One region of the Thermostichus sp. OS-CIW-29 genome, then DNA from elsewhere that is predicted to be linked to it. Evidence: riboswitches for the same ligand, from Rfam matches in the RefSeq annotation. Region 1 holds a riboswitch; each other region holds the start of a gene.
What was found. Region 1 has a riboswitch for cobalamin ahead of ACVWZJ_RS07810 (sirohydrochlorin chelatase). Riboswitches for the same ligand answer to the same signal wherever they lie in the genome.
Positions count from the first base shown of each region.

Region 2: it holds a riboswitch for cobalamin, as region 1 does, so the genes downstream of both, ACVWZJ_RS06200 (TonB-dependent receptor plug domain-containing protein) here and ACVWZJ_RS07810 (sirohydrochlorin chelatase) in region 1, are expected to answer to the same signal.
Region 3: it holds a riboswitch for cobalamin, as region 1 does, so the genes downstream of both, metE (5-methyltetrahydropteroyltriglutamate--homocysteine S-methyltransferase) here and ACVWZJ_RS07810 (sirohydrochlorin chelatase) in region 1, are expected to answer to the same signal.

Region 1 is NZ_JBSSAB010000017.1:47,242-57,754, reverse strand. It holds gene ACVWZJ_RS07845 (hypothetical protein) at 1-142, shown strand, start outside; gene ACVWZJ_RS07840 (30S ribosomal protein S1) at 473-1,441, opposite strand; gene obgE (GTPase ObgE) at 1,637-2,680, shown strand; gene ACVWZJ_RS07830 (hypothetical protein) at 2,741-3,115, shown strand; gene ACVWZJ_RS07825 (L-threonylcarbamoyladenylate synthase) at 3,134-3,847, shown strand; gene ACVWZJ_RS07820 (PAP/fibrillin family protein) at 3,903-4,520, shown strand; gene ACVWZJ_RS07815 (hypothetical protein) at 4,517-5,416, opposite strand; gene ACVWZJ_RS07810 (sirohydrochlorin chelatase) at 5,514-6,557, opposite strand; cobalamin riboswitch at 6,588-6,723, opposite strand; gene ACVWZJ_RS07805 (heavy metal translocating P-type ATPase) at 6,852-9,167, opposite strand; gene ACVWZJ_RS07800 (copper chaperone) at 9,280-9,474, opposite strand; gene ACVWZJ_RS07795 (DUF5340 domain-containing protein) at 9,534-9,773, opposite strand; gene trpC (indole-3-glycerol phosphate synthase TrpC) at 9,837-10,513, opposite strand, start outside.
Region 2 is NZ_JBSSAB010000012.1:27,422-37,934, reverse strand. It holds gene ligA (NAD-dependent DNA ligase LigA) at 1-755, opposite strand, end outside; gene ACVWZJ_RS06220 (ArsA family ATPase) at 788-2,854, opposite strand; gene ACVWZJ_RS06215 (hypothetical protein) at 2,959-3,606, opposite strand; gene ACVWZJ_RS06210 ((2Fe-2S) ferredoxin domain-containing protein) at 3,611-4,480, opposite strand; gene ACVWZJ_RS06205 (DUF1636 domain-containing protein) at 4,492-4,899, opposite strand; gene ACVWZJ_RS06200 (TonB-dependent receptor plug domain-containing protein) at 5,028-6,998, opposite strand; cobalamin riboswitch at 7,041-7,192, opposite strand; gene ACVWZJ_RS06195 (hypothetical protein) at 7,535-7,849, opposite strand; gene rsmH (16S rRNA (cytosine(1402)-N(4))-methyltransferase RsmH) at 8,236-9,165, opposite strand; gene aroA (3-phosphoshikimate 1-carboxyvinyltransferase) at 9,384-10,513, shown strand, end outside.
Region 3 is NZ_JBSSAB010000003.1:103,199-113,711, forward strand. It holds gene ACVWZJ_RS02145 (pyridoxal phosphate-dependent aminotransferase) at 1-470, opposite strand, end outside; gene ACVWZJ_RS02150 (hypothetical protein) at 528-1,130, opposite strand; gene ACVWZJ_RS02155 (cell division protein FtsX) at 1,192-2,103, opposite strand; gene ACVWZJ_RS02160 (ABC transporter ATP-binding protein) at 2,197-2,871, opposite strand; gene ACVWZJ_RS02165 (ABC transporter ATP-binding protein) at 2,858-3,787, opposite strand; gene ACVWZJ_RS02170 (ABC transporter permease) at 3,792-4,685, opposite strand; gene ACVWZJ_RS02175 (ABC transporter permease) at 4,682-5,683, opposite strand; gene ACVWZJ_RS02180 (ABC transporter substrate-binding protein) at 5,668-7,293, opposite strand; cobalamin riboswitch at 7,542-7,746, shown strand; gene metE (5-methyltetrahydropteroyltriglutamate--homocysteine S-methyltransferase) at 8,204-10,468, shown strand.

The DNA.
Region 1 (10,513 bases):
AATGAGCCGTCGGGGCAGCAACACCTACCCACCCTACCGGGTAATCCAGTTTCCCGGCTACATTCTGGAGATTGTGCGCACCCAACTGCAAAAGAAAGGCATCACCCATCTGCTCATGGATGGGCAGATCTACAGTCTTTGACAGGATCCTCAAGCTCAGAAGTGGGGGACTCCTGTTACTGGCGCAGGTTGGCAACACTACGTGAACGCCAGCCGCACTTCCTGTTTTAGCCTACCTCGCCACAGCAGCAGTACCCGTCTCTTCGGACATTTGGACTGCCCCCGCCCCCACGGGCTTATGGATCGCTCCTCAGCTCCCCACTCACACTGATGGAACCAAAGGCTCATGCCGTGACATACTCCCGCACTCATGCTGATGCAAAGCGCTCCGCGCCGCTAAAGCGAGAGAGGGCCGGGCTTCTCGGCGGCCTAGCTAAGCCTTGTAGCAGGCAGAAATACGCAAAGTTTGTGATCATTCCACAGCCGTCGCCGCGTATTCCAGCTCCTCTTCCACCACTTCCGGTGGGGCCTCTGCCGCTTGTCCTTGCTTAGCGGCCAGCAGTTGCTCACGGTACTTGGCTGCCATTTCCTCAGCCTTCTCGTAAACCAGCTTGGGATCCCGAATCATGTCGCCGGGATTGGGCTCCAGTTGCTTGGTGGACAGCGAGATCCGCCCCCGCTCCGCATCTAGATCGATGATCATCACCTTCACTTCGTCGTTGACGTTGAAGACGCTGTGGGGCGTGTCAACATGATCGTGGGAGATCTCGGAAATGTGCAGCAGGCCGGAGACGCCGCCAATATCGATGAAGGCACCATAGGGCTTGATGCCCCGCACCGTGCCAACCACCACCTCGCCCACTTCCAGCTTGTTCATCTTCCGCTCCACCAAGGCGCGGCGATGGCTCAACACCAAGCGGTTGCGGTCTTCGTCCACCTCTAAAAACTTCAGGGGCAGCTCTTCGCCCACCAGCTCTTCTTTTGGCTTGCGGGTGCTGATGTGGGATCCGGGGATAAAGCCCCGCAGCCCCTCAATCCGCACCAGGGCTCCACCTCGGTTGGTGGCAAAAATGGTTGAGCGAACGGTGGCATCTTCTTTCTGGAGCTGCCGTACCCGTTCCCAGGCCCGCATGTACTCAATGCGGCGGATGGAGAGGGTCAGCTGTCCCTCTTCGTTTTCTTCGGTGAGGATAAAAAACTCGCGGGTTTCTCCCGGCTGCAGCATCTCGTGCGGGTCTTCCAGGCGGCTAATCGACATCTCCTGGAGCGGCAGAAAGGCAGCCGTTTTGGCCCCAATATCGATCAAAGCACCGCGTGGCTCCACCGAGAATACTGTACCCGCCACAATTTCGCCAGGGCTGAAGTGATAGTCGTACTTATCCAGAAGGGCGGCAAAGTCTTCAGTGGTAAAACCTACATCGGCAGCAGTGAATCGACTCATAGGGGTGCAGTAACAGATCAGTTGCGCGGGATAAAGGGTAGAAGGCCAATCGAGTTTGGCAGGATCCCACTTCCACTTTCCCACCTGGGGAGGATGTGGCTGGGAAATACCATCGTAGCTTAGAGGAGCGTCTTTTGTGGCAAGTTTCCCGGCATCTTGCCAAGCTGGAAGATAGAAGATTTGGGAGAAGAACGATTGCACTTTATCGACCAAGCCGAAATTGAAGTGCAAGGGGGAAATGGCGGGGATGGCATCGTTGCCTTCCGCCGTGAGAAGTATGTGCCGGCTGGGGGGCCATCCGGCGGCAATGGCGGGCGGGGCGGCTCAGTGATCTTGGTGGCCGATCCCGGCCTGCAAACTCTGTTGGATTTTCGCTTTCAACCGGTGATCAAGGCGGAACACGGGGCCAAAGGGGGGCCCAACCATCGCAGCGGGGCCAGTGGTGCGGATCGGCTGGTGCGGGTGCCCTGCGGTACTGTGGTGTTCAATGCGGAGACGGGGGAATTGTTGGGCGATCTGGTGGGCAAAGGGGATCAATTGCTGGTAGCCCGTGGGGGCAAAGGCGGCTTGGGCAATGCCCATTTTTTGAGCAACCACAATCGCGCCCCCCGCCAATTCACCAAGGGCGAAGCGGGAGAACGGGTGCGCCTGCGCCTGGAGCTGAAGTTGATTGCCGAGGTGGGCATTGTCGGCCTGCCCAATGCGGGCAAGTCCACTCTGATTTCGGTGGTCTCCTCTGCCCGGCCCAAGATTGCCGACTACCCCTTCACCACGCTGCAGCCCAATTTGGGAGTGGTGCCCCATCCATCGGGAGATGGGGTGGTGTTTGCCGATATCCCGGGGCTGATCGAGGGGGCGCACTTGGGGGTGGGGCTGGGCCACGAGTTTTTGCGCCATGTGGAGCGCACCAGGGTACTGATTCATTTGGTGGATGGCACGGCGGCGGATCCCGTCAAGGATTACCAGATCATTCAGCAGGAGCTGCGCGCCTACGGCCACGGGTTAATCGATAAGCCACAAATCCTGGTTTTGAACAAGATCGATGTTCTGGATCCCCAGCAGGTTGCCGAGCGCGCCCAGAGGCTGTCTGCTGCTGCCGGCACTTCGGTGGTGACCATTTCTGCGATTGCCAAGCAGGGGCTGGATGCCCTCTTGCAGCGGGTGTGGCAGTGCCTGGGTCGGGGATCCCAACAGCCTGCGCGGTTGGATCTTGTGGGGGCAAAATCCATCCAGTCCTAGGGCAGAAGAATCTTAGAATAGGAAAGCCCCTGCCTTCCCAGAACCCAGAGACGAGTGGCTATGTATATCTCGGCGGAGGATCTGCCACCGGATTTGCGTCAGATCATGTTGGCCGTTGAACAGGCGGCTCAGGCGAGGGCGGGAGCGTGTGTGGAGCTGCTGATGCTCCTGCGGCTGCTGGAGGAGTTGCACCGCGCGATCCTGGAAGGTGCCTTTCGGGAGTCTTTGCCCAACACCCGTCAAGCTCTGTATCGGGTGCTTCAAGATTTGGAAGAAGCCGGCGACTGGCCCTATCTGCCCCGTCTGCACATCCAAGCCCTGATGCAACAACTGAAGGACTGGCCCGAATCTCAGGGATCCCCGCCCGCGTCGGTGCCACCGACCCCCCGCCCTCTTGTGGAAAACCCCCTGGGGGGTAGCTGCTCCCAGTCTTGACCTCTTCCCATCTGCCCGATGGCCGAGTACTTTAAGCTGCATCCGCAACAGCCCCAGGCCCGTTCCATCCGGCGGATTGCGGCGGCTTTGCGGGAGGGGGCGGTGATGCTTTACCCCACCGATACGGTTTACGCCATTGGCTGCGACGCGACCCACAAACAAGCAGTGGAGCGGGTACGCCGTATCAAGCAGCTCTCCAACGACAAGCCTCTTACCTTTTTGTGCCCTTCTCTCTCACGCATTGCCCACTATGCCCAGGTAACCGATTCGGCCTATCGGCTGATGCGGCGGCTGATCCCGGGCCCGTTTACGTTTCTGTTGCCGGCCACCAAGCTGGTGCCCAAGTTGGTGATGGAGCCCAAACGGAAAACCACCGGCATCCGCGTGCCCGACTCGGCCATTTGTCAGGCTTTGCTGGAAGAGTTGGGCAATCCAATTGTCTCCACCTCTGCCAAGCTGGGGGGGGATCTCGTCGGATCCCTGGACTTAAGTTCTGGGCAAGCCTGGGAGTGGGAGAGCGACCCCTGGGATGAGGGTGGGATCTTTGCGGCTGAAGAGATGCGGCAGTTGGAAAAACAGGTGGATCTGGTGCTGGATGACGATGCCCCCCGTCGGGCCAAGGTCTCTACGGTAATCGATTTGACCGGATCCGAGCCGCTGGTGGTGCGGGCCGGGCTGGGGTATGAGCAGGTGGCAGATCTGAACCTGAAACTGGTGGGAGAAGACGGTTAAGGGCAGAGGGATCCCGCGTTCTCTAAAATAGGGTCAGTGCCTTCGGAGTGTGCCCATGTCTGAGGCCCTGGCTCAGCAAAAATCGGCTCTGCTGCACCTACTGGAGGCGACCGACCGGGGCCGGAAAGTTTCCCCTGACCAAAAAGCCCAGATTTTGTCTCAAATTGCCGTCCTAGAAGCGCTCAACCCCACCCCCAAACCAACATCTGCTGCTGAAGGGTTGGAGGGGAACTGGCTCACCCTCTTTACCACCAGCACAGCTCTGCTGCGGCTGGCACAGTTGCCTTTTTTGACCACCGGCGAGATCTACCAGTGTATTCGGGCCAAGGCTGGACGGGTCTTCAACGTGGCGGAGATCCAGGGATCCGGCTGGCTGGAGGCTTGGATGCCACGGGGAATCTTGGCGGTATCGGCACGCTTTTACCCCGAATCTGAGCGCCGGGTGAGGGTGATTTTCGAGCGATTGGTGTTCGGATCCCAAGCTTTGATGAGCTACGAGATCGAGAGTTTTCTCTATTTGCTCGAGCGGGCTCCGGAGCGGATCCCGGCTATTCAAATCGATATTCGCCGCCGCGAGCCAACGGGTTGGCTGGATATCACCTATTTGGATGAAGACTTGCGGCTGGGTCGGGGCAGCGAGGGGAGTGTATTTGTTCTAAAGCGGGTCGGCTAGTCGGAGGATCCAGAGGACTCCGTTTCCGCCCTTTCGTGAGATGGGTTTTGGGTTAGGGTGAAGCCTATTTCCTGGAGAACTTGCAAGGCGCGGTAGGACTCTCGCAAAGTTTGCAGCTCCTGTTGAGTTTGCTCCAGTTGCCGGGCCCATTCTGCCTGTTGGGAGCGCAACTCTCGATTTTCCAATTTTTTGCGCTGCAGGATGCGCTTGAGTTTTTGCTGCTGCTGCTGGAGTTGAGCCCGCTCTGCTTCTGCGTGTTGCAGTTGGGTCCTTTGGCGTTCCAATTCTATTTTCAGGGTGGTGACCTGGGATTGAAGTTGGCGGAGCTTTTGGCGCAGCGCTTGCTCTGGCGTGGGTTTGGTCGACTCGGAGCTTGGAGAAGGGGAAGATGTTTGTAGGTTTTGCAGATGCTGTTGTAACTGTTGGGCTTGGGCCTGCAGGACTCGAGACCGTTGCTGCTCGCTGCGCAGTTGGGCTTGGGCGCGTTCACAGGTCTGGATTTCGGCTTTCACCCGCTGCTTGATGCGGTCAAGGATCTTTTGATGGCGGAGCTGGGTTTGCCGGATCTCCTGAGCCACCTGCCAAGGGCGAGGATCCCCCTTAGGTTGTCGTGGCTCGCCGCCGTGGTCGGCAGGATCAAAGGGAGATAGGGTCGCCACCAGCGATTCTCGAAAGTCGCTCCAGGAAGCCGATTGCAGACCCATCTGAACCACCCGCCAGGCCCCATAGGAGGCCCCAGCGGCAGCCAGGATCCCAGGGATCCCGGCCAGGGAGAGGGAAACCTTGGGCAGGGTGGGCAGGATCTGATCCAGCAGCCCCACCACCAGGGCGAAAACAAAGATCCCGCTCCCCGCGGCAGCGGCACCTGAAACCCAAGAGGAGCGGGAGAGCATCATCGTTTTTTCGTCATCACAACCGCTAGAGCGGGAAAACCAGGTTCAAAAATGGCCTGTCTGCACTCAGTTTATCCCGCCAGCAGCCTCTGTTTCCCTCTTAGGGCACCTGCCATGCCCGTTGGTGGTAGCCCTCTAATTGGGCCCAGGGATCCCCAGCCGCTGCGTGGGTGTGGCCGTGCTGAGGGTGATGGTGAGAATGAGGGTGGTGATGGGATCCGTGCCCGTGATGGTGGTGATGATGCTCGTGAGGGTGGTGATGGCTGGATCCAGCTCCAACCTCTGCGCTCACGGCCAGGCGAAACTTGCACAGGTGGCAGTTCATCGGGGTTTGGCCCTGCAGGGCTTCCTGCTCCAGTTGCTGCAGGCTGTGCAGCACCGTATCCACAAGGCCCAATTCCGGCAGCATCAGCCAGTCGATTTCCGGCTGTCGTTGTCGCTGTTTCTCCACTGCCGCCTCGATTTTTTTCACCAACACCCCCGTAAACAGAAAGTAGGGCAGCACGATCACCCGACGCGGCTGCCAGGACGAGGCCCGCTCCAACCCCACAGGCAGGCGGGGATGGGTAATGCCGATAAAGCAGGTCTCCACAGCGGCAAACCCGGATCCTTCCCAAAGCAGCCGAGCCAGTTTACAGGCTTCGGCATTGGCCTCAGGATCGCTGGAGCCGCGACCCACAAATAGGAGCACGGTTTCTGCCTCTGGGATCCGCCGCGGTTGGGCAGCTATCAGAGCAGCCAATCGGTCTCGCAGCAGTTGCAGGATCTCGATGCGGATCCCCAGCGGCCCACCGTAATGAATGCGCAACTGGGGATAGAGGGCCTGCAGGCGATCCAATTCCATCGTCACATCGAACTTGTTGTGGCGGGCCCCAAACAACAGCAGCGGCAGGACCACAATCTCTTGCCACCCTTGGGCAATACACTGCTGGATCCCTTGGGCGATACTCGGCTCCGTCAGCTCCAGAAAACAAGGGATCACCGGTCGATGGGGAGTGAGGGATTGGTAGACTTGGGCCAACTCCAGAAAGGCTTGCCGCCCTTCAGGGTCGCGGGATCCGTGGCCGATGAGCAACAGGGGCAGGGGGACAACAGGAGACTGCCCAACCGCAAGCGGAGGGGAAACACTGAGGGTATTCAACACAAAAAACTCCGTTCCTTGTGAATCGCAAGGGGTACAGGACAACGGCAGGTGGGTGTTCTGGCTGAGGGAGGGATCCCATCACAGTTGCGTCACAGTGGCGGACTTGCACCGCGCTTTCCCCAGTCTGCCTGAGCCTTTTAGGTTAGCTTGCCGCTTGTCGTTCACCAAGCCCCCTGGGGGGGATGTCCTTGTCTGCCAGAAGATAGCCCTGAGGCATGAGCGGTACGGCAGACTCATGCTCAAAGGGCAGCAAAACTGTTGCCGCGCTAATCCCCCTTGCCCCTGGGAGAGGGCCTAACGCCGGCCCGCTGGTCTGGGGGGCTGAAAGTGTCGCAGGCGCAGGGCATTGGCGACCACCGAAACGGAACTCAGGGCCATGGCTGCCCCCGCCAGCATAGGGTTGAGCAACCAGCCTGTAAAGGGATAGAGCGCCCCAGCGGCAATCGGGATCCCCAGCGTATTGTAGATAAAGGCGAAGAAGAGGTTCTGGCGGATGTTGTTGAGGGTGGCCCGGCTGAGTTGAATGGCTGTGGCGACTCCCCGCAGATCCCCCGACATGAGGGTAATATCGCTGGCGGCCATCGCCACATCCGTACCTGTACCAATGGCGATCCCCACATCGGCTTCTGCCAGAGCCGGAGCATCGTTAATGCCATCTCCCACCATCGCCACCCGCCGTCGCGGTTGTCTTAGGCTGCGTATGTAAGCTGCCTTCTGATCCGGACGGACTTGGGCAATTACCCGCTGAATGCCTGCTTGCCGAGCAACCGCTTGGGCCGTGGTGGGGTTATCCCCGGTTAGCAGGATCACCTCTAGACCCATCTGTTGCAGCTGTTGCACTGCCTCAGGAGAGGTGGGTTTGAGCGGATCGGCAATGGCCAACAGCCCCACCAGGCTCTGGGATTGGGCTACGCCGATCACCGTTTTGCCCTGGCTTTCCCAATTCTGAACCCGCTCTGACCAAGAGGGATCCCAGGGGATCCCCATCTCCTGTAGCCAGCTCAGCCGACCGATGCGAATCCACTGATCTTCCACCCAAGCTTCTGCCCCACTGCCTACCCTTGCCTGAAAGTGCCAGGCAGGAGGGATCACAATTTTTTCGGCTTCGGCTTTCTGCACCACCGCCTGGGCCAAAGGGTGTTCCGAGTGCCGCTCCACTGCCGCTGCCAGGCGCAACACCGTCAGGGGAGAGGAGCCGTGGGCCCAAATATCGGTGACAGTGGGACGACCTTCAGTCAGGGTGCCAGTTTTGTCCAAGACCACCGTGCGCAAGTGGTGGGCCAATTCCAGGCTGTCGGCACTTTTCACCAGGATCCCCAATTCTGCCCCTCGTCCCGTGGCCACCAGGATCGAAGTGGGGGTTGCCAACCCCAGCGCACAAGGGCAGGCGATGATCAGCACCCCAATCGTGTTCACCAAGGCCAGTGTCGGGTTATCGGCCAGCACCCACCAGAGCACAAAAGTTAGAACTGCCACCCCAATCACCGCCGGCACAAACCAGGAGGTGACCCGATCCGCCAACTGTTGAATCGGAGCTTTGGATCCCTGGGCTTCCTGCACCAGGCGCACGATCTGGGCCAGAACTGTGTCTTTGCCCACCCGCCGCGCTTCCATCACAAAGCTGCCCGTCCGATTCAGCGTTGCCCCAATCACCTCATCCCCCGCCGACTTGAGTACAGGCAGGCTCTCGCCGGTCACCATGGACTCGTCGAGGCTGGAGGATCCCTCTAGAATGACCCCATCCACCGGCACCTTCTCTCCGGGGCGCACTCGGATCCGATCCCCCACCTGCACTTCCCGAATCGGAATATCCTGCTCCACCCCATGGCGAATTACCCTTGCCGTTTTCGGTTGCAGCCCGATCAGCTTGCGAATGGCTTCGGAGGTTTGCCCCTTAGCCCGTTGCTCCATCCACTTGCCCACCAGAATCAGGGTGGTGACCACCGCCGACACCTCATAATAGACATCCGGGTGCAGTCCTTGCCGGTGAAAATAGTCGGGGAAAACCGTTGGGAAAACAGAATAGAAAAAAGCCGCGCTCGTCCCCAAGGCCACCAGCGTGTTCATATCCGCTGAACGCCGTTGCCAAGCAGCCCAGGCTCCCCGGTAAAAATGCCTGCCCACCCAAAACTGCACCGGAGCCGTCAGCAGCAACTGCAACCCAGGATTGTGCAGCCACATGGGAAAGCCCGGGATTTCCATTCCCAGCATCATCGGCAGGGATCCGATCACCAGCACCGTGCTGATGCCCACCCCCATCGCCACCTTCAGCTTCAATTCCCGTTCTGCGGCCCGTTGGGCGATCCGCTCTGGGTCTGTCGGATCGTCCAGTTGCCAATCCTCTTGGATGAGGCGCGCCCGATACCCCACCCGCTCCACCGCCCGAATCAACGCCTGCGGATCCACCAGCCGGGGATCCCCTTTGACGGTGGCCTGCTCACTGGCAAAATTCACGGATCCGGAGGATACTCCCTGCACCTGAGTGAGGGCCTGTTCGATGCTGCGGGCGCAGGAGGCACAGCTCATCCCTTGCAGGGCCAACTGCCAAGTGCCCTCAGGAGAAGGCGCAGAGGCCGATAGTGCAGCCGATGACCCTTTATGGGCAGACATGGCAACACCTTGTTGATGAAACGACAGCTACTCTCCACCCTGGGCAGGGCGAAGGCAGCCATCTGTACAGGAATTCAAAACAGACGCCCGACCGTTCTCGACCCAGCCTTGACTAGGCCGGGGGATATCCCACCTGGGTGAGGGCCTGCCGCAAATCGCCCACAGACCGCCCAGAAGTAATCCGCACCTGTTTGGTTTTGGGATCCCCTTCCACCTGCGCCTGGGGATCCAGTTGCCGCACCGCTTGCGCAATGGTGTCTATACAGGCCCCACAGGCCAGCTTGGGCACCGTCAAAACAACCTGCATCTTGGAAAACCCCCCCAATGCCACTGAAAGGATGCTAAACCTTACAGTGGGCTGGAAGGTCAAGAGGGAGGCTGAGGCTCGTCCATATTCCAGCGGTAGTCCACCTGATAGCCCCGCTGTCGCCACTCTTCCTCCAGTTGCACCTGTTGGGTGAGGGCTTTGCGCAGGGAGTTGATCAGCTCTTGCGTGCGGCCTCGGTTGCCAAAATCCTGTTCCTCTACTGCCGGAAAGGTTTGCCGCTCCAACACCCGCAGCAGAAATTCGTAGTGGATATGAGCCGGCACAGGAATACGTTTCATCGATCCAAGCAATCCTTAGAGATCAATTGTTCTCGCAGAGATCCATTGATAAATGGTTTTCATTCACTGAGATGACAACAGGTGGCGCACAGCTTGGCCGGGATCCGGCTGGGTCACCAGCGCTTCCCCCACCAGCACAGAGCGCACCCCCCAGGCCCGCAACTGCTGCAGATCGGCGGGGGTATGGATGCCGGACTCGCTGACCACAGGCAGATCGCCAAGGAGCTCCGAGTGGGCGGCCAACAGGTTGCGCGTTGTGTTTAAGTCCACCGCAAAGGTTCTCAGATCGCGATTGTTGATGCCAATGAGCACCTGCCCCCTGGAGTCTTGCAGTTGGGGCAAACGCAACACCCGCTGCAACTCTTGGGAGGTGTGCACCTCCAGCAGAGCCGCCATGCCCAATTGCCGAATCAGCTTGAGAAAGTAGCCCAAATCCGCATCGGAGAGAATGGCGGCAATCAAGAGCACCGCATCTGCCCCCAGGCTGCGGGCCCAGAGGATTTGGTAGGGGTAGAGGATGAACTCCTTGCAGAGGATGGGGATCCCTACTGCCTGACGGATCCGGCGCAGATACTCGCCGCTGCCCTGAAAGAACCGCTCATCTGTGAGCACCGAGAGGCAACTGGCCCCACCGGCCTCATAGCTCTGGGCAATGGCCACCGGGTCAAAGGGATCCCGGAGAACGCCGCGGCTGGGAGAGGCTTTTTTGACCTCGGCAATCACAGAGATAGGGTGAGGCG
Region 2 (10,513 bases), on a different contig from region 1:
CACTGGGTTTGCGGGGGATCCCCGGCAGGCCATCCCTCCGGCCAGTGGAGGGCGTAGGCGAAGAAGCTGAGCTTGCGGGCAGCCACAACGCGGCTATCCAACTGCCGCAGGGTACCGGCAGCACAGTTGCGCGGGTTGGCAAAGGGGGGATCCCCGGCGGAGCAACGCTCCCGGTTAATCCGCTCGAACTCGGCTAGGGCCAGATAGACTTCCCCCCGCACCTCCAAAACGGGAGGCGGATCTGCTGTCGCCAGCCGCAGGGGAATCGAACGAATGGCGCGCACGTTGGGGGTGATGTCCTCTCCGGCCTGTCCGTCCCCCCGAGTAGCACCCCGCTCCAAAAGACCCTCGATGTAGGTTAGGGCCAAGGCGGCGCCATCAATCTTCAGCTCACATACATATTCCAGCTCTCCCTCTGTCCTGCTGTCGGGAACAGGGGCACGGCCCAAAACTCGCAGCAGGCGCTCTTGCCACTCCTCCAGTTCTTCTGGGTTGAAAGCGTTTTCCAAACTGTAGAGGGGGATGCGGTGGAAGACGGTGGGAAAATGCTCTGCAGGTTTTTCTCCCACCCGCTGAGTAGGGCTATCGGGGGTGACCAGTTCAGGGTAAGCCCGCTCCAGCTCTTGCAGCTCGCGGTAAAGGCGGTCGTAAACGCTGTCTTCCAGGATGGGCGCATCGTGGACATAGTAGGCAATGCTGGCCTTCTGCAGCAGGGTGCGCAGCTCGCGGGCGCGTTCTTCCAACTTGGGATCCATAACTCCTTGGGTGAGCAAGGTCTACCCCTAGGTTAGGGCTCCTGAGGAGCCAATAAGTAGGAGCCGATATTCTCCAAGCTGGGAGGATGTAGGAAGGGGATGGTCAAGATGGCCTGCTGGGAAAATGGCTGGGGGAGCTGGGCCAGAAGAGTCTGGTGACGACGGCGGAGGGCCTCTCCAAAGGGGGTAGAATCCTCTAACCACACTCGATTGAGAACGGCGTAGGGATGAGGGATCCCCAAAGCATCCAATTCCGCCAAGAGACGCTCGGTTTCCGCCAGAACTGCTTGCTCGGGGTTAAAGACGGGGATAAAGGTAACAAACTGGGGATCCTGGAGCTGCTGCCGAAGCTGTCGCACCTGGGCCAAGAGCTCCCGCATCCGCTGCGCCCATTCCGGCCTGCCCACCACATCCCGATATTTCAGCCACAGCTTCAGGGCCAAGCTTACCCAGCCCTCCAGAGCCTGGGGCATCTGCAGAAACCGCAAGAGATGGCCTGTGGGAGCCGTGTCCAGCACCACCAGGTCGAACTGCCCGCTCGTCTCCTGTCGGAGAACACTCAACAGGGCCATCACCTCATCCAAGCCGGGTGGGGGCATCTGCAGCAGTTGCCGCCACGCCTGCGGGTCGTATTGGACTTCCACCCCTGCCGTCCCCTCCCCCGCCAAGATGGCCGCCACCTCCTCCAGGTAATCCTGCCGGAATTGCTCCAGCACCGCCGCCGCATCGATCTCCTGCCCCAGCAGGTTGGGCAGCAGGGGAATGGGATCCTGACCCAGTTTCGTCTGAAACAGATCCCCCAACGAGTGAGCCGGATCGATGGAGACCAGCAAGAGCTGCTTGTCGGGATGGCGCTTGGCCAAGTTCCAAGCCAGGGCCCCGGCCACCGTCGTCTTGCCCACACCCCCTTTGCCCCCCACCAACACCAGTCGGATCCCTTGGGTCAAAAAATCCGGTAGGGACGGGATCCCCTTGAAGGAAGGGAAGAGGGTGGAGAAGAGAGACTTTCTCTTCTCTTGGCTCTCTGCTTTTTGCTCTGGGATCCCTTCCAACTCCAGCAGCACCTCTGGCAAGGGGCGAAGCTGCTGCACCAGCTCATCCAGGGCCGCCAACCCAACCGGCTCCTGTAGTTGATAAGGACAGACCCAGATAGAGTATCCGGGCAGCTCCTCCTGCAGGGCTTTGAGCACGCGCCCCTGTTCCTGTTGCCGCGCCGAGTAGAGAGGAGAGGGGAGAGCAGCGGGCAGCGAAGGTTGGCTGTTATTCTCTCTTGCAAGCAGCACCTGATTGACCAGAAGACCGCCGATGGGCACGCGGCGGTTTTGCAGTTGCTGACAAAAGCGGCGGGTTTCCGCCACGCTCAACTGCTCCGGGATCATCACCAGCCAAGCAGAGGTGCTCTCCGGATTGGTCAAGCGGGCTTTGCCCCCCTCAAGTTCCCCCTGCAACTGGGCCAAAAACGCATCCGCCTCATCCGGTCGATAGGTGCCTGTCAGGGCTTGGGCGATCTCCCGATGCTTGGCCTGAAAGGTGGCAAACACAGCCAGAAGATTATCCAAAAAGTCGGGCAGCTCCAACAGCCGCAGGGTGTGCCCGGTGGGGGCCGTGTCCAAGATAACGGTATCCACCTCCTCCCCAGCCAGCAGCCGGTTGACCTCCAGAATCGCCATCAGCTCATCCACCCCCGGCCAGGCTAAATCCCAGATCGGCAGCAGATCCTCTCGGCCAAACCAACTGCCCCGCTCGGCAATGAGCTCCAGGGCCGGCCCATAGGTTTGCCGAAAAGATTGCAACAAAATCTCCGCTTGCAAAGCCCGCACCTGCAAATTGGGGCGATCCGGCAAGGGTTGGGCCACATCCGTAACCGAGATTTGCAGCACGTCCCCCAGCGAGTGGGCGGGATCCGTGGACATCAGGAGCAGACGGCGCTGGGGATCCACCTGGGCCAGTTGGCGAGCCAGCGCGCAGGTCAAGGTTGTTTTGCCCACTCCTCCCTTGCCGCTGAACAGCAAGAGGCGTTGGGAAGCCAAGAGCAGAGGATGGCAGGAATGCTCCTCACTGTTAACGCGACTGAGTTGCAAAGGGATCCCCTCCCACATAGGTCGCCCCTATTTTGGCCTGGATCCCTCTTGGGGATGCTCTAGATCACTGCAAAGGTACTCCGCACCGCTGACGGGATGGGAAGAGCTTGTACGGGAGCAGCTCACCGCAGTTTCTCCTCTCCCAGCCACACCCGGCGACGTCCTCTGTCCCACACCAGCAGCGCGTGGATCCCAATCCAAAGTCCTGTCCACAGCCAGTTGTGCAGCCAGATTTTGCCCAGAATGGGCAGGGTCAGGCCCTCCGTTCCCCCCAAAACCAGGCCGGCGGCCAAAATCAGCCCTTCAAAAGCCAGAAACCCCAAGATGAGCATGGCCGGGATCCAGAGATAGTTCAGCAGCAGTTGCCTTGGCCGAAGCGGCTTGGACTGAGAAAACAGAGGTCGGTAACCGCCAGCAAGAGCAATCCCCACCGTGCCGATCCCCAGCACCAACCCCCAGGCAAACGAATCGGGAGTGCGGGGATAGTTGTGCCAGGTGTAGCCAAAGATTTGGTTGGCCAGCCAAATCATCAAAGCACTAATGGCTGCCCTTTGGCGGGTTAAAGTTGTGCCTGCAACAATACCAACAGTTACAAAAGGAAGGGTACATGTATAAGCAATATTGCTGAGACAGCCGACGGTGGTAAACAAGCTGGGCCAGAACCAGCCTTGGGCCAAATCTTGAGCAGCTTGTATCCAAAGTGGGGCTGGGATTAAGCGGCGAGAGCTGGGAATGGGGATAGGTTGAGCACTCGATTGCAGGCCAATCATGACTTTAATCTCCTGGAAAAAGGTGGTCTTTCAGAGGACAGCTATTAAGCAAATGCTCAAAAACAATTTGCCGAGCTACTTGGGGAGTAACCCGCTTGTACCAGGTGCGATCCCCAGAGTAAAAAACCACGGGCCCCTGTTGGCAAACTTCCAAGCAGCCTGAGGTGATAACCTGTACGTCCAGGTTGGCTTCTCGAAGAGCCGATTCCAGAGCTTCCACAACCGGTTGGTAGTTGCGGGAAGGATAACAACGGCTGGAACGACAAACGGCAAGGTAGGGACGTTTAAGAGGGTTATCCTCATAGGGGATCCGCTCTTTCCCCTGCACATAGATGGCGCGGATGCGCTCGTAAAGAGAAAGCTTTTGGTAATCTGCTTTGCCTTCCGGCAGGTAGTCTTCCTCTGGCCCCAAAAAGGGGCTGGGCAGAAAAATCTGCAGCAAAGGCTCTTCTGCTCCATTCCAGAATTGGATCCCCCACATGCGGGGCTGACCTTGGGGATTGAGGCGCCGGTAGAGAGCAGCACGGCTAACCAATCTTTTGCGGCGCAGCTCGGGTGGGGTCTTGCGATGGGGGCCGCCTTGGTGCTCCTCCAGGCACAAATGCAGGTGCCAAGTTTCGGTGGCAACGGTTAGATAGCCATCGTAGAGCACGCACAAAGCTGGAGGTTTCTTGAAAGCCAGCTCCAGCACCCCGCCTTCCGCCACATGGCCCACCTGGATCTCGGCCCAGTGCTCTTGAAACAGCTCGTAGAGCAACGGCCCCAAGCAGTCAATATGGGCAGGGATCCCTTCATAAAGGGTTGTCCAACCCGTCAGAGAAACTTCCTGCCAAGCTTGATGGAGGGGGGTTATCCAGGGGGTAAAAGTGGCCATGAGAAAGCTCCTCAGTGCAGTGGTGGAATACGAGCAATCACCCCTTTTTTGAGAGGGCGCTCGGCCCAGGGTAGGATCCCATCTGGCTTGGTGAGGTAGAGCTCTGCTGTCTGCAGAATGAGATCCACATCTTTTGGATCGAGATCTCCAAAAACATAGGTCATCTTTTGAGGTGCTGCCAACGCAACGACACAAGCATGGCTGCAGCCGCTCATACAGGCAACCGGCTTCAGGGTCAGTTGAGGATTGAGGGTTTGAGATTGCAGGGCAGACAGCAGCATTTCTCCCTTGCTAATCCCTTCTTTTTGGCCGTTAACCCACCGAGATCCGCAAGTGACACAAACCCAAAGACAATGGCTGCTGGGTTGCTGGGCAGCGCTGCCAGCTTGGATGGGCAACTGGGAAGTTGATCGAGACATGGTGCTCCTTGATATAGTCATAGGTTTCTGTCCAAGCAAAGGGTGTGAGAAGAGGCAAAGACGATCTCAATGTCTTGGCCAAGGATTCAGCAGTGAGTTAGACAGCTAAAAGTCAGCCTCAAGTCGCTCTAAAATTGGCCCCTTAAATTAAGCCGAACGGTGCGACCCACTCCGGGGTAGCCGGGGAAAACCTCATATTGCTCATCCAGCAGGTTATCAACCCCCACTTCTAGAGCGAGATTTTCTGCTACTGGGATCCCTCCCCGCAGAGCCAGGTTGGTGTAGCCGGGCAGAGATTGGGTATTGGCGTTGTTGGTAAAGAAAGTGCCAATGTGATGCAGGAAAACTGAGGCATACCGATCCTCTGCATCGCGGTAGCTCAGGCCCAGGTTGAAGCTGTCTGCTCCCACGAAGGCTAGCTGTTTGCCAACCGCTTTGGGATCCAGCGCCGAGCGGATGATGGGATCGTTCAGGGTGTAGTTGGCAAAAAGAGTCCAGTTTTCCCCCAATCGCAAATCCAGGGCTGCTTCCAAGCCCGTGTATTCCACGAGCTCAATGTTTTCGTAGGTTCCCCTGCGCGGGCCAGTGCTGACAAAGGTAATGCCATCGCGGATGCGGTTATGGGCAAAGGTCAAGCGCAGTAGGCCAAAATCTCCCAAAGCCTGATCCAGGCCAATGTCAAAACTCTCTCCCCGCTCCGGTCGCAAATTGGGGTTGCCGTCGACTTCAAAAAAGCCGCGCAGCCGAAAGAACAGGTTTGAGATCAAGGGGGTGCGAAAGCTGCCGGCATAATTGGCCCTCAGGGTGGTGCCTTCTGCCAAAACCCAGCGGATCCCTGCGGCAGGAGAGGTGGCCGAACCGTTGACCAGATTGCTCGAATCTTGGCGAACACCTAAGTTGAGATAAAAGTTGGGCTGTGGCCTGTAATCCAGGCGGGCGAAGAATGCCCCCTGATTCACAGTATTGTCATAGTTGACGTTGGTGGATCCCCTGGCAAAGGAGAAGGTGGTGTTGCGAGCTGAAATGGATCGGTAATCCGCTCCTAGAGTAAGCTCCAGGTTTTCAGCAGCCTTCCAGGTGTATTGCAGTTGGGATCCCCACCCCGTTCGCAGGATCTCATCCCGGGATCCCTGGCTTTGTGGGGCGCTGAAGCGATAGTTGAGGTCGTCAAAAAATACCCTGGCTTGCAGGGATCCCCTCTCTTGATCCCACAGCCAACTGAGATCTAACAGCAGGTCGTTGGTGTTTTGCACTGCATCGGGGGAGGGAAACTCGGTGCTGCCAGGCACCTGAAACGCTTTGTTGAGATAAAGGGCATTTCCGGTTAGGACTTGGCCTTCTGCCAATTGCCAGGTGAGCTTGGCTTGTAGGTTGTGGTACTCCACCGCCGAGTTTTCCCGCCTGCCGGCTTTGCCCAAACGCCTAATTTCAAAAGGAAAGTCGTTGTTGCTCTGCAGACGGCGATAGCTGACCACCCAGCCCAGATCCTGCGCTTGGCCGCGGTTTTGGATCCCTTGCTCGTTGAGGCCGTAGCTGCCGATAGCCGCTTCCAGCACGGTCTCGGATCCCGGCTTTGGCTCCAGGGTTACGATGTTCATGACCCCGCCAACCGCGTCGGATCCGTACAAAGTGGAGCCCCCACCTGGAGAGATCTCAATACGCTCGACCACATCTGTAGTGATCTGGGACAAATCAAACCCGCCAAAAAAGCCCAGGTCGTTAATGGGGCGGCCATCCAAGAGCACCAACACCTGGGCCGTTCGTCCTCCCCGCATAAACTGGGAGCTAAGGGCTCCCAACTGGGTTCCCGCCGTGCCGTCGCTGAGGATCCCGGGCAGGTAGCGCAGGGCCTCCTGAACCGTTCTTGCCCCTTGCTCTCGAATTTGCTGGCGGGTAATGACGTAAACCGGGCGGGAAGAATCCCGCAGCAAACCAGGACGGCGAAAAGGTGTGGTGACGGGTTGATTTAAAATCTCGGCGCTAACACCGGTTTCCAAAACCTCTTGAGCTGAAGGTGAAGAGGCCGCCGGCTGCGCCCACGCTGGGATCCCCAAAGCAAGACCCCCCAGCGCCAGGCTGAGACCTAGAATGGGATTCATTTTCTTTCTTGAAGCTCCTGATTCCGTGCGACGCGGAAGAAATGCGAGCCAAAACCGCAGGCGGGCATCCTGACTGAGGGCATAGGTCTAGCCTAAGCCCATCACAGTTGCGGCACAGCGCCGGATTTGCACCGGACTTTCCCCTTTACATGCCCTGGCTGATCCCCAGGACAACCTGTCGGTACAGCTTTCTCTGCGATTGCTCCGAAAAAGCCGTGCTAGGCATCATACATCCCCTGCTCTGGAGTTCCTATCCTGCCAGGGGGGATGTCATCCCCAGGGGTGAACAGGATCCCAACGGCAATCCCAGGGCTTTGGATGGGCCACATCCCACCAACTTAGAAAACCTGGGCCAGACTTCTTCTTTGCTTTGTAAGCGGTTAAAGAGTAGCCCACTACTATTCCAGATCCTGAGGCCCAGGGATCCCTTAGCCTTTTAGAGAACAGAGATACGCTGAGACTTCACAAGACCCACAGCTTTTGGGAAAGCAAGATGGGGACGCTGGCCTAGCCGTCATGGGCGGGATCCGTATGAATTAGTACCCAACCGGGTAGAAAAGAGGGGCTTTTTCGATTTCAGGCGGGGCTGTCGTCTGGTGGGCTGGATCCGGTTCAACATGGCTGGGAGAGGCAATTGGCACCTCGATCATCCGATCCGGTACCAGCGGCACCATTTCGGAGCGGTCGGCGATTTCCCGCAGAGAATTGGCAATGGATTCTTGAGTCAGCAGAAACTGTCGTTCGTTGCGCTGCATCTGCTGCCACACCTGGTAACGCTGGCTCCACCGGCTTTGGGTATGCACAGTCCAACTGTAAAGGCTTAACACTGAAACCCCAGAGAGGATAGCCATCCCTGTGGAGATCTGCTTCCACCAAGCTAGGTGTTCTGCCCAAGCCGAATGTTGGCTGCGAGGATGGGCTGATTTCAACTTCAAATCCAAAGGCTGGGTGCGGCTGGCTTGAACTGTACCGGAGAGGGGTCGGCTCAGAGCAGAAGGCTGTCTGTGGCGACGAGGGCTTTTGGGACGATCAAGACCTGCGTTCAAAGGCTGGCTAACCATAGGGCTTAACCTCACACACACCAAGGGATCCGACGGTGCAGGACTGCCGGTTCCGCTTCACCCTAGTTCCCCGCATCCCCCAATAGCAACCCCCTTCTCCCGATTCCCGGCCTCAGCAGGACAGCTGTCCGCTTCACGGTAGCCGATCTCTTGAGAGCGGGAGAACTAACCTAAACCTACATCTGACTGCTGCGGGCAGCCACTCGCAGTTTGGCAGAGCGGGCCCGTGGATTGCGTTGCCGTTCCAGTTCGGAAGGGGACAAGGGCCTGGGGGTGAGCACCTGCCAACGGGGATCCCTGCGGAAGGCCCATTTCACCAAGCGATCTTCAAGGCTATGGAAGCTGATCACGGCCAACCTGCCGCCGGGTTTCAACCAAGTGGGGGCTTGGGCCAGCAAGGTTTCTAAAGCCTCCAGTTCTCGGTTCACGGCAATGCGCAACGCCTGAAAGACCCGAGTGGCCGGGTGAATGCGGCCTCGCCGAGCTGCCGGAGGTACTGCCTGCCAAACCACCTGGGCCAACTGGGTAGTTGTGGCGAGGGGACGAGCCTGCTCGATGTGATGGGCAATGCGGCGGGCAAATCGCTCTTCGCCGTAACGGGTGAAAATCTCGATCAACTCTTCGACCGGGCGATGATTAACCCAATCGGCAGCGGTTTCCTGAGCGGCACTGGGATCCATGCGCATGTCCAGCGGCCCCTCTCCGCGAAAGCTAAATCCCCGCTCAGGGCAGTCCAGTTGCGGCGAACTCACCCCCAAGTCGGCCACGATGCCATCGAAGGGGATCCCCTGCCCCTGCTCATCCCGAAAGCCGTGCTGCTGCAGATCGAAATCGGCAAAATTGAGGTGCCACAGTTGGATGCGGCTGCCGGGGATCCCTTCTGCTGCAAAACGCGCTTGCGCCGCCTGTAGAGCCGCCGGATCCCGATCCAACCCCACCACTCGGGCAGCTCCCCCCCGCAGCAGCGCCAAGCTGTGCCCACCCCCTCCCAACGTCACATCCAAAAAAATACCGCCCCCCTGGGGTTGCAGGTAGGCCATCACCTCCTCGGTCAAAACAGAGTCGTGTTGATACACCTTGCCAAGCACGGTCTGCGGGGGTTCTATTTCTGCTGCTACAAAGTTCAGTATCTGCAAAAAAAAAAGGCCGAGGCCAGGCCCCGACCGAGGAATCCATGTTGTTAAGGTGATCCTCTGGGAAAAGAGGGGTTGCCGTCAAAAGACAGGCTGTCTTGGGATCCCCGGCAAAATCTCTGGGGCGCGAGTCCCGCTCTGAGTATGATGAGACTGCTGCCGCTTTTGCCCAGTCTGCCATCAGAGTTGCTGTGTTGACTCACTCTTCTTCTACCGATATCCTCACTCTCTCGCCGGCCAAGGGCCTGCGCGGCCAAGTGAGCATCCCCGGCGACAAATCCATTTCCCACCGCGCCCTGATGCTGGGATCCCTGGCCGAAGGAGAAACCATCATCCAAGGGCTGTTGCTGGGAGAGGATCCCCGCAGTACGGCAGCCTGTTTTCGGGCGCTGGGGGCAGATATTTCGGAGCTTAACAGCGAGTGTGTTCGCATTCGGGGGGTTGGCCTGGGCCGGCTACAAGAACCGGCGGACGTGTTGGATGCCGGCAACTCCGGCACCACCTTGCGCCTGATGCTGGGGATCCTGGCTGGCCAGGCCGGGCGCTTTTTTGCCGTCACCGGCGATCGCTCCCTGCGCTCGCGGCCCATGGGGCGGGTGGTAGAACCGCTGCGGCAGATGGGGGCCAGCATTTGGGGACGGGCCGGTGGGACGTTGGCACCTTTGGCCGTACAAGGGGGATCCCTGAAGGGCATTCACTACCGCTCCCCGGTGGCTTCAGCGCAGGTAAAATCCTGCCTCTTACTGGCGGGTCTGCTGGCGGAAGGCACCACCCAAGTCACCGAGCCGGCTCTCTCTCGGGACCACTCGGAACGGATGTTGCGGGCCTTCGGGGCCAACATTCAGGTGGATCCGGAAACAAAAACCGTGGCCGTGGTGGGGGGATCCCGCCTGGTGGGCCAGAGAGTTCAGGTGCCGGGGGATATCAGCTCGGCAGCCTTTTGGCTGGTGGCCGCCTCCATTGTGCCCGAGAGCGAATTGCTGCTAAGGGATGTGGGCCTCAACCCCACCCGTACCGGTGCGCTGCAGGTGTTGCAGGAGATGGGGGCCGATATTCAAATTGAAAACTGCCGGGAAATGGCCGGCGAGCCCCTGGGAGATCTGCGGGTGCGTTCGGCCCGCTTGCGCGGCTGCACCATCGCCGGCGATCTCATCCCCACCTTGATCGACGAGATCCCAGTTTTGGCGGTGGCGGCGGCCTTTGCCGAGGGGATCACGGTGATTCGCGATGCCGCAGAGCTGCGGGTCAAAGAAAGCGACCGTCTGGCTGCCATAGCCCAAGAGTTGAGCCGCATGGGAGCCCAGGTCACTGAATATCCTGA
Region 3 (10,513 bases), on a different contig from region 1:
GCGGTGAGCTTGAACCCCTGGGCCTCTTCCGTCTGCACCTGCACAACCTTTGCCCCTGCCAAAATGGCAATTTCGGGGTAGCTGACCCAGTAGGGAACAGGCAGGATCACTTCATCGCCGGGATCCAGCAGCACCATGGCCAGGTTAAACAGGGTTTGCTTGCCGCCGTTGCTGATCAGGATTTGGTCGTGGCTGAACTCCAGGCCGTTTTCCTGCCGCAGCTTGTCGGCCACTGCTTGGCGAAGGGCGGGGATCCCAGCGGTGGGGCCGTAGCGGGTTTTGCCCTCTTCCAGAGCACGGATGGCCGCAGCCCGAATGTGGTCAGGTGTATCGAAATCCGGCTCGCCTGCGCTCAAGCTACACACATCCAGCCCCTCTGCCTGCATGGCTTTAGCCAGAGCCGAAATGGACAACGTGGGGGAAGGGGATAGATGGGCGACCCGTTGGGACAAGCCGGCAGCAGACACCATCGGTTGGGAAGCTCTTTGTTTTATTTTAAGGTTCTCAAGCAGGGCCAATCTAGATAGCTAGGCTACTGCGGTCAACAGGCGGGTACCATCCACCAACAGCAGTTTGTTGCCCTCTCGCTCTGCCAACAGATCCCAAAACTCTCCCGCCACAGCTCCGGGCAAGAACCCTTCCAAGCGCAATTGCAGAGGAGCAAATTGCTTGGTTCCCTGGGGCTTGCGCCGCACGGTCACCTCAACAAAGCCATCGTGGGGCTCGACAATGCCGCGGATGTTAAAGCCTTCCTCTGTGTCCTCAGGGGCAGGCAAAAACGGTTCTTCTTCCCACTCTGGGTCTTGCTCCTCTTCCGGCAGGGCCAGGATGCGGATGATGCTCAAGCCCAAAGCCCCCCCTGAACGCGGCTGCGGCTGCACGTAGTACCAGTAGGTATGGCCGCTCTTGATGCAGTGCTCGAAGGGGCCGAGAAGCTCGGCGCGTCCGGGGGTAGCCGGATATTCTGCTCCGTCAGAGGCAACCAAGGTTGCCTGCGCATAAGTCTTGGGGATCGATTTCAGGGATCCCTTAATCAGGCCCAAAGCGCGGAACTGGTAGGGGTGGGCGGGAGGAGGCAATGGGTTCATGGCGGCCAGATCTTGGAAAGCCAGGGAAGTAGAGTCCATCATCTTATCCTATGGCGATCCTCAGATTGGAATATCCAGGGCTTTCCTCAGCATCGCCTCCAGCTCATCGCCCTGCCGACTTGCGCACCGCGATCAAGCTGCTGGTGGTGCCCAGAAAAACCCCCATCCCCAACAACATCGACGGCAAGAGCCAAAACTCCAGTTGGCTGCGATCTGCCTGCATCACCTTGAGGAAGGGCAAGGCAATCAACTGCTCCAGCAGCTCCTGCAGCAACTGCTGGGATCCCAAGATCAATCCCCAAGCTCCCACTGCGCTGATCACCCCAAACAGGCACCCTTGCAAAATAAAGGGCAAGTAAATCCAGGCTGCTGTCGCCCCCACCAATTGCATCACCTCGATCTCCCGCCGCCGCGCCATGACGATGAGGCGAATGGTGGTGGTGATGACCGCCACCGCTGTCAGGGCCAACACGCCGGTAATGGTCAGGGATCCCAGCCGTAGCATGTCCTGGAGCTGGGCCAGTTGCTCCACAATGCGGTCGCCGTAGTAGACCTCATCCACCCCTTCCAGTTGGCGAATCTGCTCCGCCACTTCCCCCAAGGCTTCGGTGGAATCCGCCTTAACCCGCAGAGCATCCACCAAGGGGTTCTCCCCCAACTGGGTTTCCATGGCCGCCTCGTCTTGGATCCCCATCTCGATCAAGAGGGTGCGCCAAGCTTGGTCTTTGGTGATGACCTTCACCTCGGCCACATGAGGCAGTTGGGCAACCTGGGGTTGCAGCTCCACCCCCTGTCGTTCCGGCTCCAGATAGACGGAGATCTCCAGTTGTCCCCCCAGAGACTGCACCGTTGCATCCACACCCCAGGACAGCTCAACGCCGATCCCCACCAGGAACAGCAACACCAGCAGGGTGCTCACCGCAGCCCAGTTCAGCCAGCCCCCCCGCCGCAACCCCAAAAAAGTCTCCTGTAGGAGATAGCGGATTTTATTGAGAAATCGGGAGAGAGATTGCATGCTGTTCTCCATCCAACAATCAATGGGCTCAGACCCTTGCCCCCTGGAGCTCAACAGAGCCTGTGGAGAGCAAAATAGGGATCCCGGCAGCCCTCAGCGCAGATCATACAGGCGCCCTCCCTCCATGCGCACCACCCGGTGGCCGGCCCGCTCCACCAGATAGGGGTCATGGCTGGTCATGATGACGTAGCGGCTGCAGAGCCGTTCCAGGAGAAAGCGATCATGACTGATGACCAAAAGCCCCATCTGATGTGCCCGCCCATAGGCCAAGACAGCTTGCCAGATCAGGGCTTGGGTATTGGCGTCGAGCATGGCTGTCATCTCATCTGCAATCAAATAGCGAGTTTGTGGGTTGAGAACCCGGGCGATGACAACCCGCTGCAATTCTCCCCCGCTTAGCTCATGGGGATAGCGGTTGAGCCAACTGGGGGAAATGCCTAAGGTGTGGAGAACCTCTGGCTGGGGAGGAGGCCCTTCCCGCAAGACCTGAGCTATGCGCCAGTGGGGGTTAACGGCCTGCTCTGGATGTTGAAAGACAAGCTGCACTGGGCAGTACCCTCGCCGAGGCAAAGGCTGCCCTGTCACACTCACCCGACCTTGGCTGGGGGTAAGGTAGCCCGCCAGCAACTTGGCCAGAGTAGTTTTGCCAAAACCAGAGGGAGCCATCAGCCCTACGACTTCCCCAAGTTCTACTTGAAGGGTCTGATCTTGCACCACCCAAGGCAGATGCCGTCCATAGCGAAACCAGAGATGCTCACCCTTGAGCATGGATACACCTCACCCAACCTCCTCCAACCGCCCGCAGAGGCGGACGCTCAGCTCGACAGATTTCACTTGCCCAGGGGCAGCGATCCCCAAACAAACAACCCGCAGGCAGTGCCTCAGGGTCAGGCTGGTTGCCCGGCAGGGGAGCAAACTCATTTTGGGGCAGGGATCGCCACAGAGCTTGAGTGTAGGGGTGGCGCAAGTTTCCCCTTTCGAAATCCTGAGCCGAGGCCAACTCGACTGTAGTGCCCGCATAGAAGACTGCCACTCGATCTGCCACCGACAACGCCGCCTGAATATCGTGTGTAATCAACATAACGCCTCGGCCCTCCTGGGCCAGCTCCCGCAGATGGGCAAGGGTCTCAGCCACCACCTCCGCGTCCAAGCCTGGCGTAGGCTCGTCGGCTATCACCAGCTTGGCTCTGCTAACTGCCGCCGTCGATACCAGCACCCGCCGTGCCATGCCTCCGGAGAGCTGGAAAGGGTAGAGGCCCTCTGTTCCCGGCGGCAAGCTATAGCGGGCAAAGATGCGGCTCACTGCTCTACGGGCCTCGCCTTGGGAGGCACCGCTGAGCCGAGCTACCCGCTGTACCTGGGATCCTACTTGCATGAGGGGATCCAGGTAGTCCACAGACTGGGGGATGAGAGCAATGGCCTTGCCGCGCAGTTGCCTACACCGCTCAGGGGTCAAGGGCTGCCCCTGAAATAGGAGAGTACCGCGCAGGGTAGCGTTCTCTGGCAAAAGACCCAAGAGGGCATGGGCCAGCAAACTTTTGCCCGATCCGCTGGCCCCCACCACTGCCACCACCTCCCCTGCCTTAACCTCCAGATCCAGATCTGTAATCACCTGAAGGTAGCGGCGGCGCAGCCCCCGCTCGTATCGGCTGAACCTAATGTTTAGGCCGGAGACCACCAACATTTCCCTACTCCTGAGCCGTACGCGGATTGAGAAGGGCCTGCAGGTTTTCTCCCAGCCAGTCAAAAGCCTTGACCGACAGCAGCAGCAGCAGTCCAGGCATAACCCCCAGCCACCAGTAGCCGGTGGAGAGGTGGCGCATGGATTCGGCCAGAATAATGCCGATGGCCGGTAGGTGCGGCGAAATACCTACCCCAATGAATGAGAGGGCTGCTTCGTGCAAAATGGCGTGGGGAAACAGCAGAATAAGTCCCACTAGGAGCTGGGGCAAAATGTGAGGCATCATATGGTAGCGGGCAACCCAGAGGGAAGAGCGGCCCAGTCGGTAAGAACTCTGGACATAGTCAGAACTGCTGACCTGTAACACCTCGGCCCGCACCAGGCGCGCTAGGCTGGGCCAGTGGGTGAGGGCAACGGCAACAATGACTCCCCGAACTCCGCCGCCGACAGCAAAAGCTATAAGGATCTGCACCACCAGGTGAGGCAGGCTGAAACATAGGTCAATCATCCAGCAGATCGAGGCATCCACCCAGCCTCCCACCGTGCCACCCACCAAACCCAAAACAGCGGCGATCACCACGCTGACGGCGGCAGCCAGCATGCCTACCCACAGACTAAGGGACATCCCGTGCAAGGATCGGGCCAGCATATCCCGCCCCAGCCAGTCGGTGCCGAAGGGATGGGCCAGGGAAGGAGGCTGATTCCGCTGAGTTAGGTTCGGGCTCAGTCCGGTATCGCCGATAAGCCCAGCGCTGCAGAGGATAGACACCAAAAAAAAAGCACACAGTCCAATTGCCCACAGAGTCTGCCGCCTGCGCTCTCCTTTGACAGAGGACTCTGAGAATTTCATCCCCCCATCGGCATCAGCAGCAGCAACACGAGGCGATGCAAAAGGGATCATCCTATCCTCCCGCCAAGGCGAATGCGTGGATCGACAATCTGGTAGGACAGGTCAGCTAGGGTATTGCCGGCATAGACAAACAAGGCGCTGAAAAACACAATGCCCACCAACAGAGGCACATCACTGCGCAAAGCTGCCTGTACCGTTGCTTGTCCCAGTCCTGGATAAGCAAACACCTGTTCCACTAACACTGAGCCACCAAACAGTTCCCCAAAGGAGGCAAATTGCAGCGTCAGCGCAGGCAGCAAGATATTCCGCAAGCCGTGGTACCACAGGATCCCAGCCAGGCTTTCCCCCTGGGCACGAGCAAACAGCACATAGTTGCTGTGCAACACGTCAATGAGCTTCTGACGAGTGTGCAAGGTGATGTTGGCAACGCCGATGAAAGTTAGGGTGAAAGCAGGCAAGAGCAAGTGGTGTAAGCGCTGCCAAAAAGTCACCTCCTCCGCCAACGCGCCAGGTGGCGCGGCGCAACAGATAGGTGTTAGACCCAGCTCTACCGAAAACGCGATCAAGAGTAGCAGCGCCACCCAGAAAGGGGGAGAAGAGGCGAGGGTGTAGGCGTAAAGACGAATACCGCGGTCAACCCAAGTGCCCTGAAACGCTGCGGCCAAAACCCCCAACCCCACTCCCAGGAAACCGGAAAGCAGCCAGGCAATTGCCAGTAAGGGCAGCGATAGCTCAAACCGCTGTTGAATGACCTGCACCACTGGCTGATTGAACACCATTGAGGTGCCCCAGTTGCCTTGAACCATCTGCCCAAGCCAGTTCCCAAAGCGAAGCAGCATGGGCTGATCCAGCCCCCAACGCTGGGCAATCAGGTCTCGTTGGGCTGGGCTGATCTGCAGCATGTCGGCCCCTACATAGGCTTGTACGGGATCAACAGGGGAGAAGCTGAGCAGGGCAAACGTCAGGACTGCCACAGCCGCCAGCAGCAACCCCAGCCGAGTCAGCTTATAAGCCAGAAACAGCAGAACTGACCTCAGTTGCACGTCCATTTCCAACGGGTGATGTTGGCTGTGATTGGCCAACCATGGCCATGAGGCTGTACCTGCGGCTGGCCTATATCCAAGCACTCGTGGACAAAGTAGGTATGATCCAGGTTTACCAACCAAGCCCAGGCTGCATCTCCTTTGGCAGTAAAGCCTTGCTTTCCATCCCACTGGGCTGCCCGCCAGAAGGGGATAGCTTCAGCTTCAGAGGGGGCCTCCATAGCCAGATCCAGCATTCGATCCACAAACGGGTTGGCATAGTAGCCGGCATTGAAAAATCCCCCCTGGGCCGCTTTGCTGTGGTAGAGGTTGTACACCTCAGTTGGGTCATGGCTGCCCCAGCCAAACAGCACCACGTTGCTGTGCATGAGCGGAGTGATGTCATCCCAACTTTTGCCCTCGACATTGACTCGGATGCCCACAGGCCGCAGCATTTCTGCAACAGCTAGGGCCAGGGCTTGGCGAATGCTGTCGTTGGCCGGGTAGAGCACGGTGAACTCAGCCCGCAGCCCGTTTTTTTCCACTACCCCATCCCCATCTTTATCGCTCCAGCCTCCCTCAGCTAGAATCTGACGGGCCAGGTCTGGATTGTTGTCCTCAATCTTGGCGGTCGGCTCTTCCCAGGGCAAACCGCTGACTGGGCCATAGGCAGGGGATCCGTAGCCTTCTAGGACTCCATCCACCAGCGCCTGTCGGTCAATGGCGAAGTTGACCGCCTTGCGAATCGCCAAGTCAGAAGTCACATCGTTGCCGATGGGGTATCCCTTTGGGGTTGTCGCACCGGTTTTAGGGGGAAAGGGGAACATCAGCCCTCGGTTATCCACACTGGGAATGGCGTGAAGCTTCATGCCCTCAACAGTTTGCTTAGCCAAAGACTGAGGCACGCTAACCACGTGTACCTGTCCGGCTCGGGCTGCTGCAAAGGCTGCATCCTCCTCCAGGAAAAGGAAAACCAGCCGCCGAATGCCAGGAGTCTGGCCGTAATATAAGGGATTTGCCTCCACAATCAGTTGTTGCCCCTCATCCCACTGCACCAGTCGGTAGGGGCCAGAGCCAATGGGTTTGCGAGCATAATCAGGCCCGTGGGCATGTTGAGGCACGATACCCAAGGTGATGAGGCGGTTGACAAAAGTACTTTGGGGTTTTTGCAGCCGCAGCTCCACCGTATGAGTGTCGATAGCTACTGCTTCCTTTAGGGCGGTTAGGTCGACCAGACCACCACTCCGAGCTGCTTGGTTAAAGGTGTAAGCCACGTCCGCTGCTGTGACAGGTTTTCCATCGGAGAAGACTGCATCCTTTCGTAGGGTTACCGTCCAGGTTAGGCCATCTTGGCTGACAGTGTAGCCAGTCGCCAGGTCGTTTACAATCTCAAGGTTCTCGTCCCGCCGCAGCAGAGTGCTTTGGAACAAAGGCGAACCGTAACGTCCCCAGCCCAGGGTGGGATCAAATCCTTCTTCCCTTTCCCCTCCAATGGCCAGCACGATTTGATCGCTGGATCCTGCTAGCTTTGGATCGAAAGCTGTCCGCTCAGCAGCATTCTGAGCGCATCCAGCCCACATCTGGCTCAGCAAGAAGAGGCCCACAGACCACACAGTTACTTTTAAGCTTGATGCCATAGAAACCCCGATCTGTCGCTTTTTCAGCAAAGCAAAAAGGAGCAAACCCCCTTGCCTCCTGGACAAGACTTATGGCAGCTAAGCTATCACTGCCTTATCTTGAGAGCAATGCAGGGGGGGAGGATGCTTAGAGGATTCCGATGACTTCCTGCAAGACCGCTGGGTGAAAGGTGAGGTCTGGTAGCTCCAAAGGCTGCTGGCTTGGTGATGATTGAAGCACTCTACTCCCGTCTCTGAACTCCGTGATACGATGTAGCTCAGCTATCGGTTCTGACGGGGATCAGCCGCCAGAGGAAACGGGGAAAGAGCAGTGAGAATCTGCCGCTGTCCCGCAGCTGTGATCCGGTTTAGGAGAAGTTCTGCAGCAAATCTCTAGAGTCATTCGCTGCCGATCCAGATCTTGTCCCCCAAAACCGTGTCAGTCAGAATGCCCGCCGATGGTTTTTCTAAACTTCACAACATCTGCGAGGTACAGATGGTAACTGTCTTGGCTTTAGCTCGTTTCTGCTTTCGTTATCCTGAGCATTTTCCCGGCGTTGCTCCCACAAGCTTTCGGTACTCCTCAGCAGTAGAAATAAGTCCAAGAACCCAAGCAAGACTCTGAGCCAGTTGGCCGGGAGAGAGTAAATTTTGGGTGCTGTTGCACCAAGATCTATCAAGATCTACAGCCCGCCTACGCGAAGGAAAGAGTGAGATGTCAGGCTTCCTGACTTCAATTGGTAGGCTGGCAAGTAGCCACTGCGATCGCTGGCTGCGTTGAGTATCTTTTTTGCGCAAAAGGCAGTGTTTTGTTGGGGTTCCAGAGGCAAGAGAGGAACAGCCGGTTTCTTCCTTGGCGGGCGGGATCCCAGTTGAGGGCGAATTGAACGCAGGAAAATTAGAAAACTCAGTATTTGGGATGGCACACAACATGACTGCACAAACCATGACATTGGGGTATGCCCGCATGGGCAAGCGCCGCGAGCTCAAAAAAGCTTTGGAAGGCTTTTGGAGTGGTGCCCTAGGGTCAGAGGCTCTGCTGGCTACCTTTTGGGATTTGGAGACTCAAGCCTGGCAGACTCAGCTACAAGCTGGGATTGATCACATTGCGGTAGGGGATCAGACTCTCTACGACCATGTACTGGACTGGGCCACCTGGCTGGGGCTGATCCCCTCTCGGTTCCGAGATCTGTCGGGTTTAGACCGCTACTTTGCCATGGCGCGGGGGCGGGAGGGCCTGCCGGCTTTGGAAATGACCAAGTGGTTTGACACCAACTACCACTACTTGGTACCCGAAATTGAGCCGGAAGCCGATCCCAGTCCTAACTTTGGGGATTTTTTGGAAAGAGTTCGGCGGGCCCAAGGGATCCTAGGGGAGCGCACCAGCCCCGTTGTCCTCAGTCCAGTGACTTTGCTCTGCCTTAGCCAGCGATCTGGGGATCTGCGGGCGGACTTGGAAAAGCTCCTTCCTCTGTACCGGGATCTCCTCCAGGAGTTAAAACAGCTGGGGATCCCAGAAGTCCAGATTCACGATCCCATTTTGGTTACCAGCCAGGGAAGTGGCCTGCGGGAAGCTGTGGAAATGAGCTACCGCCAGTTGGCAACCGCCGGGATCCCCGTCCACTTGGTCACCTACTTCGATGACCTGGGGGAGACTTACCCCTGGGTGGTGCAACTGCCGGTGGCCGGCATTAGCCTTGACTTTACCCGTGGCCACACCCTGGATCTGGTAAGAACCTATGGCTTTCCGGCTGACCAGATCCTAGGTGCTGGCGTAGTGGACGCTCGGAATGTCTGGAAGGTTCAGCCTGAGACTGTCTTGGCCAGCCTGCAGGAGCTGCAGGGGGTAGCTCCCAACCTACGGGTGCAGCCTTCCGCTTCGTTGCAATTTGTGCCCCACGACGCTGCTCTGGAAGCCCAGTTGCCGGAACCCCTCAGAAATGTCCTCAGCTTTGCCGAACAGAAGCTGGCCGAAGTAGCTCTCCTGGCGCGAGCCCTCAACGGCGAAGACACTGCTGCCCAGCAGGCGGAAATCCAGCAGCAATGGCAGAGCTTTGCGCAGTTTAGCCCCCCCAACCCCCAAGTGCGCCAGGCTTTGGCCAACCTCAAGCTCCAGGACTTCGAGCGATTCCTGCCCTACGAGCAGCGCCTAAGTCGGCAGGTTCAGCTACCACCTTTGCCCACCACCACCATTGGCTCCTTCCCCCAAACTCCAGAGGTGCGGCAGTGGCGAGCTAAGTACAAAAGAGGGGAGGTTTCGCAGGCGGAGTACGAAGCAGCCATTGACGCTGAGATTGCCAAGTGCATCCGCATTCAAGAAGAGATTGGCCTGGATGTGTTGGTGCATGGGGAATTTGAGCGCACCGACATGGTGGAGTACTTTGCCCAGAAGCTGGAAGGCTTTGCCTTCACTGAACACGGCTGGGTGCAGAGTTACGGCAGCCGCTGCGTGCGCCCTCCCATTCTCTACGGCGACGTGGTTCGCCCCCAACCCATGACAGTGCGGGAATTCCAAGTAGCCCAGTCCCACACCCAAAAGCCGGTGAAAGGCATGCTCACGGGGCCAGTGACTATGCTCAACTGGTCCTTTCCCCGTGTTGATATTCCCCGGCGGGAGCAGGCTTTGCAGATTGCCCTGGCCTTGAGAGCCGAAGTGGCAGATCTGGAAGCGGCTGGAGCGGTGATGGTGCAAGTGGATGAGCCGGCACTGCGGGAGGGGCTACCTCTGAAAAAAGAACGCTGGCCAGAATACCTCAGCTGGGCAGTGGATGCCTTTCGCCTAGCTACCGGCGGGGCCAAGCCGGAAACCCAGATTCACACCCACATGTGCTACTCAGAGTTTGGGGACATCATCGAGCACATTGAGCGGCTGGATGCCGACGTGCTTTCCATTGAAAACAGCCGCAGCAACAACAAAACCCTGCTGCAAATTGCCCAGGCTGGGTATCGTCACCAGGTGGGCAACGGCGTTTACGATGTCCACAGCCCTGCGGTGCCGAGCGTTGAGCAAATCCTGCAGCAGCTGCGCACAGGACTGGCCCACTTGCCTGTGGAGCAAACTTGGGTTAATCCCGATTGTGGCCTCAAGACCCGCCGCTGGGAGGAGGTGATCCCCGCACTGAAAAATATGGTGGCTGCCGCTCATCAGCTAGGGGAGGAGCTTCTGGAAACCCAACCTGAGGGTCTGCGCGAGTAAGGCCCACGACCCGCTGATGTAACTGGTCGGGCTGGCTTGACAAGT